DNA from 2 places in the Paenibacillus sp. FSL R7-0340 genome. Region 1 is predicted to be linked to the other one. Evidence: a T-box and tRNA genes for the amino acid it is inferred to sense, from the RefSeq annotation. Region 1 holds a T-box; the other holds one or more tRNA genes.
The links. A T-box is a leader RNA that pairs with one kind of tRNA and senses whether it is charged. The one in region 1 lies ahead of ileS (isoleucine--tRNA ligase), so its partner is inferred to be a tRNA-Ile.
Positions count from the first base shown of each region.

Region 2: it encodes a tRNA-Ile, which carries the amino acid that the T-box ahead of ileS (isoleucine--tRNA ligase) is inferred to sense. The anticodon was not compared.

Region 1 covers NZ_JBBOBY010000001.1:2,238,634-2,242,053, forward strand. Annotated here, with positions in the region: gene MKX59_RS09955 (YlmH family RNA-binding protein) at 1-134, shown strand, start outside; gene MKX59_RS09960 (DivIVA domain-containing protein) at 307-816, shown strand; T-box leader at 985-1,265, shown strand; gene ileS (isoleucine--tRNA ligase) at 1,345-3,420, shown strand, end outside.
Region 2 covers NZ_JBBOBY010000003.1:238,278-241,697, forward strand. Annotated here, with positions in the region: rRNA gene MKX59_RS27060 (23S ribosomal RNA) at 1-906, opposite strand, end outside; tRNA gene MKX59_RS27065 (tRNA-Ala) at 1,096-1,171, opposite strand; tRNA gene MKX59_RS27070 (tRNA-Ile) at 1,193-1,269, opposite strand; rRNA gene rrf (5S ribosomal RNA) at 1,308-1,424, opposite strand; rRNA gene MKX59_RS27080 (16S ribosomal RNA) at 1,543-3,098, opposite strand.

The DNA.
Region 1 (3,420 bases):
AGGAGAATCCATCCACTCCACTTAAAGCTGGGGACGTTATTTCCATGCAGGGTTTTGGGCGTTTCAAAGTGCTTGAAACAGACGGGATGACAAAAAAGGGAAGATTCCGTGTCAAAATTGGTAAGTTTGTATAGCTGTAGGCAGGAATCACGAGCTTTCTGTCGAAAGAATTAAGCTATAGCGAAGAACTGGAACGATTTTGCTCTGTACAGTATTCACAAAACGGGGTATGATGACCGATAGATGATAGTGAGCGTCGTGACGCGGAAAATGTAATTTTTGTCAATCTTATAGGAGGTGGACGGCATGCCATTAACGCCATTGGATATACATAACAAGGAATTTGCCCGCCGGCTTCGCGGTTATGATGAGGATCAGGTTAATGAATTTTTGGATCAGGTGATCAAAGATTACGAGGGCGTTATTCGTGAAAATAAAGAACTGAGCACCGAGTTGTTGAACGTACAGGAGAAGCTCGATCATTTCGCGACCATTGAGGATACGCTGAGTAAGACGATTATCGTGGCGCAGGAAGCGGCTGATGAAGTTCGTAACAACGCCAAGAAAGAATCCCAACTGATCGTGAAGGAAGCGGAAAAAAATGCGGACCGTATTGTGAACGAAGCATTGTCTAAATCCCGCAAGATCGCGTTGGAGGTTGAAGAACTGAAGAAGCAGGCATCGATTTACCGAGCACGGTTTCGTACACTGGTGGAAGCGCAGCTTGACTTGTTAAGCCAAGACGGCTGGGAAGCCCTTGAAAACCGGGAACGCGAAGTACTGGAGCGCGAGCGTGAGATGAAAGAAATTTACTAATTTCATTTCTGACAAGCTTTTATTAGGCTTTGTTAGGGTTGACTTTTATCTTTAAACAGGCTATAACTGTAAATACTATACTGAATTCAATGATTATCCGTCTGTCGGCTGATGGTTGTTATTCAAGGCAACGATGTTGCTGGTTTAATATTCGATGAATTTAACATGTTTAATTCGTTGATGGGAACGAGTACGTCATGATTTGTCCCTCAGAGAGTTGGCCTTCCGGTGCAAGCCAACGTTCAGAACATGACCGAAGATCCTCCCGGAGAAGTGAGCTGAAGCGCTTAAGATTTATGGCGTGTGTAAGCAATCACCGTTTGCCATGCGTTATAATGGCGCCCTGCTGTAGTTGAGTGGGGCTCAGAGAGCCGTGATGAGACTGTATTTTAGAATGGTCTGTTTTTACGGAATCAGGGTGGTAACGCGAGCACAGTCTCGTCCCTTTACAGGGATGGGGCTTTTTTTGTTGCTTTTTTTAGGAAATGCTAGGGAAATCAATGATGAGCAGAGAGGGAGTATGACAGTATGAACAGAGTGGATGTTAAAGAAAAAGCACGGTCCCGTGACCTGCGCATCCTGAGCAAATGGAAACAAGAGGACACATTCCGTAAATCCATCACAAATCGTGAAGGAAAGCCAAATTTTGTATTTTATGAGGGCCCACCAACAGCTAACGGTAAACCGCATATCGGTCACGTGCTGGGCCGTGTAATTAAGGATTTTGTAGGCCGCTATCAGACAATGAAGGGATACCGCGTCGTACGTAAGGCAGGCTGGGACACGCATGGCTTGCCGGTAGAATTGGGTGTACAAAAGCAACTGGGAATCTCCCACAAACCTGAAATTGAAGAATATGGCGTTGAAAAGTTTATTAAAAAATGTAAGGCAAGCGTGTTTGAGTACGAGCAACAATGGCGTGATCTAACCGAAGCGATCGGATACTGGACTGACCTCGATAACCCGTACATTACATTGGATAATAACTATATCGAGAGCGTATGGAACATTTTGGCGACAATTCATGAAAAAGATCTGCTGTATCGTGGTCATCGTGTGAGTCCGTATTGCCCGGATTGTCAGACGACGCTAAGTTCTCATGAAGTAGCGCAGGGCTACAAAGATGTGAAGGATCTGAGTGCCACGGCGAAATTCAAGTTGCATAGCAGTGGTGAATATGTACTGGCTTGGACGACAACACCCTGGACCTTGCCGAGTCACGTGGCGCTCGCCGTCAACCCTGAACTGGAATATGCACGTGTGAAGCAGGAAGACGGTGTATACATCGTTGCTAAAAATCTGGTTGAGGACGTAATTAAAGGCGATCATGAAGTGATTGGCACACTATCCGGTTCAGAACTGGTTGGCCAAACGTATACCCCGCCATTTACGTATTTTCAGGTTGAGAAGGGTAATCAGATTCTGGGTGCGAAGTTCGTAACAGACTCCAGCGGTACAGGTATCGTTCATATGGCTCCGGCGCATGGTGAGGATGATTACCGGGTATGTCGTGAAAATGGTGTTGAGTTCATCAACGTGGTGGATCTTCAAGGTAACTATGTAGAGGAAATCACTGATTTTGCAGGCCGTTTTGTGAAAGACTGTGATGTAGATATTGTTAAAATGCTGTCCGAAAAAGGTTTGCTGTACAGCAAGGAAAAATACGAGCATAGCTATCCGTTCTGCTGGCGCTGCGATACTCCATTATTGTACTATGCTATGGACAGCTGGTTTATCAAAACAACTGCGATCAAGGATCAATTGATTGCCAACAACAGCGAAGTCGAATGGTACCCGGGGCATATACGTGAAGGACGTTTTGGCAAGTTTTTGGAGGAACTGGTGGATTGGAACATCAGTCGCGATCGCTATTGGGGTACACCACTAAACATCTGGGTTTGTGAGGAAACTGGAGAACAGTTCGCTCCGCATAGTATTGCTGAATTGAGGGAACGTGCGATTGGCGATGTACCAGCGGACATCGAGCTGCACAAACCATATGTAGATGATATTAAGGTTCGTAGCCAATGCGGTAAATACGAAATGACTCGTACACCGGAAGTAATCGACGTATGGTTCGATAGTGGCTCCATGCCGTTTGCACAGCATCATTATCCTTTTGAAAATAATGAAACGTTCGAGCAGCAATTTCCGGCAGATATGATCTGTGAAGGGATTGACCAGACTCGTGGCTGGTTCTATAGCTTGCTTGCGGTTTCGACTATGCTGACTGGCAAAGCTCCTTATAAAGCTGTCATGGCGACAGGCCATGTACTGGATGAGCAGGGGCAGAAAATGTCTAAATCCAAGGGTAATGTTATTGATCCGTGGGAAGTGATTGACGAGTACGGTACAGATGCTTTCCGCTGGGCATTGCTGTCTGATAGTGCACCATGGAATAGCAAACGTTTTTCCAAAGGCATTGTAGGTGAGGCTAAATCGAAGCTGGTGGATACGCTTGTAAATACACACGCTTTTCTGACTTTGTATGCGGATATCGACGGATTTGATCCGGCACAGCATCCGTTCAAACCATCGGCTCATAAGTTGGATCGTTGGATTTTGTCCCGTCTGAACAGCCTCATTTTGGTAGTGGACAAAGCG
Region 2 (3,420 bases), on a different contig from region 1:
CACGATTCTTTTTTCCGAGGCTAGCCCTAAAGCTATTTCGGGGAGAACCAGCTATCTCCGGGTTCGATTGGAATTTCTCCGCTACCCCCACCTCATCCCCGCATTTTTCAACATGCGTGGGTTCGGGCCTCCAGTGCGTGTTACCGCACCTTCACCCTGGACAGGGGTAGATCACCCGGTTTCGGGTCTACGTCCACGTACTCAAGTCGCCCTATTCAGACTCGCTTTCGCTGCGGCTTCAGCTCTTCACCTTAACCTTGCACGGGAACGTAACTCGCCGGTTCATTCTACAAAAGGCACGCCATCACCCATAGATCGGGCTCTGACTTCTTGTAAGCACACGGTTTCAGGATCTATTTCACTCCCCTTCCGGGGTGCTTTTCACCTTTCCCTCACGGTACTGCTTCACTATCGGTCGCCAGGGAGTATTTAGCCTTGGCAGATGGTCCTGCCGGATTCATACGGGGTTTCACGTGCCCCGCACTACTCGGGATCCGTCTCGGAGAGAACAAGTTTTGAACTACAGGGCTTTTACCTTCTCTGGCGGGCCTTTCCAGACCTCTTCATCTAACCGGTTCCTTTGTAACTCCATGTGAGACGTCCCACAACCCCAAGGAGCAAGCTCCTTGGTTTGGGCTAATCCGCGTTCGCTCGCCGCTACTGACGGAATCACTATTGTTTTCTCTTCCTCAGGGTACTTAGATGTTTCAGTTCCCCTGGTCTGCCTCTATTCTGCCTATGTATTCAGCAGAAAGTGACTGTCGATGAAGACAGCCGGGTTTCCCCATTCGGACATCCCCGGATCAAAGCTTGCTTACAGCTCCCCGAGGCCTTATCGTTGTTCGCCACGTCCTTCGTCGGCTCCTGGCGCCTAGGCATCCTCCGTGTGCTCTTTGTAGCTTAACCTAGACTTTTCTTTCAAAGAAAGAAAATGTCGATGTTCGATAAAGAATGATTTTTGCCAAAGGCAAAAGATCTTTCCTTACCTGCTACCTTTATTTCACTTGTTTACACAAGATCAGCTTAAAGGAATATTCTAAAACGCAATTTCGTTTCGGTATCCAGTTTTCAAGGTGCAATGATAATAAATCTTTTTGGTGGAGCCAAGCGGGATCGAACCGCTGACCTCCTGCTTGCAAGGCAGGCGCTCTCCCAGCTGAGCTATGGCCCCAAAAGTAAATATAAAGTTATATGGTGGGCCCTAGTGGACTCGAACCACCGACCTCACCCTTATCAGGGGTGCGCTCTAACCAGCTGAGCTAAGGGCCCATAATAAACCACCAAAGAAGTTCTTCTTTAGTGGTTGCGCTTGGCGACGTCCTACTCTCCCAGGACCCTGCGGTCCAAGTACCATCGGCGCTGGAGGGCTTAACGGTCGTGTTCGGGATGGGTACGTGTGGAACCCCTCCGCTATCGCCACCAAACGTTCGAGAGTTTGAGCTCTCAAAACTGAGCAACGAGTGAGTAACAGGCCTAAACCTGAGTTTTGAAGCTTATGCTTCATATTTGAATGTTTCCGTTGCAGGAAACGATTCTCCATAGAAAGGAGGTGATCCAGCCGCACCTTCCGATACGGCTACCTTGTTACGACTTCACCCCAATCATCTACCCCACCTTCGGCGGCTGGCTCCCTTGCGGGTTACCCCACCGACTTCGGGTGTTGTAAACTCTCGTGGTGTGACGGGCGGTGTGTACAAGACCCGGGAACGTATTCACCGCGGCATGCTGATCCGCGATTACTAGCAATTCCGACTTCATGTAGGCGAGTTGCAGCCTACAATCCGAACTGAGACCGGCTTTTCTAGGATTGGCTCCACCTCGCGATTTCGCTTCCCGTTGTACCGGCCATTGTAGTACGTGTGTAGCCCAGGTCATAAGGGGCATGATGATTTGACGTCATCCCCACCTTCCTCCGGTTTGTCACCGGCAGTCTGCTTAGAGTGCCCAGCTTGACCTGCTGGCAACTAAGCATAAGGGTTGCGCTCGTTGCGGGACTTAACCCAACATCTCACGACACGAGCTGACGACAACCATGCACCACCTGTCTCCTCTGTCCCGAAGGAAAGGCCTATCTCTAGACCGGTCAGAGGGATGTCAAGACCTGGTAAGGTTCTTCGCGTTGCTTCGAATTAAACCACATACTCCACTGCTTGTGCGGGTCCCCGTCAATTCCTTTGAGTTTCAGTCTTGCGACCGTACTCCCCAGGCGGAATGCTTAATGTGTTAACTTCGGCACCAAGGGTATCGAAACCCCTAACACCTAGCATTCATCGTTTACGGCGTGGACTACCAGGGTATCTAATCCTGTTTGCTCCCCACGCTTTCGCGCCTCAGCGTCAGTTACAGCCCAGAGAGTCGCCTTCGCCACTGGTGTTCCTCCACATATCTACGCATTTCACCGCTACACGTGGAATTCCACTCTCCTCTTCTGCACTCAAGCTCCCCAGTTTCCAGTGCGACCCGAAGTTGAGCCTCGGGATTAAACACCAGACTTAAAGAGCCGCCTGCGCGCGCTTTACGCCCAATAATTCCGGACAACGCTTGCCCCCTACGTATTACCGCGGCTGCTGGCACGTAGTTAGCCGGGGCTTTCTTCTCAGGTACCGTCACTCTTGTAGCAGTTACTCTACAAGACGTTCTTCCCTGGCAACAGAGCTTTACGATCCGAAAACCTTCATCACTCACGCGGCGTTGCTCCGTCAGGCTTTCGCCCATTGCGGAAGATTCCCTACTGCTGCCTCCCGTAGGAGTCTGGGCCGTGTCTCAGTCCCAGTGTGGCCGATCACCCTCTCAGGTCGGCTACGCATCGTCGCCTTGGTAGGCCTTTACCCCACCAACTAGCTAATGCGCCGCAGGCCCATCCACAAGTGACAGATTGCTCCGTCTTTCCTCCTTCTCCCATGCAGGAAAAGGATGTATCGGGTATTAGCTACCGTTTCCGGTAGTTATCCCTGTCTTGTGGGCAGGTTGCCTACGTGTTACTCACCCGTCCGCCGCTAGGTTGTTTAGAAGCAAGCTTCTAAACAACCCCGCTCGACTTGCATGTATTAGGCACGCCGCCAGCGTTCGTCCTGAGCCAGGATCAAACTCTCCATTAAAGACCAACCGAAGTTGGTTTATAGAAAGAGCGATAAGCTCATTTTGAAACTGACGAGATAAAAATATCTCTTGTTTGATTTTGCGAACAAAATCGTTTTACTCACTCGTTGTTCAGTTTTCAAAGATCAAACCTGCATTATGTCTTACTTTGTTTCACCACCGCATCTCAGCGGCGACTTGATTAATATAACACACATTCGGGATTTAAGTCAACACTTTTTTTTAAAATTATTTTTTAATTTCATTCAAATGTTGTTCTCACAAAAAATTCCCGGGCTTTAAGGGCCGAGAATTAATGTATCACATTTTTGAATTCGCCGT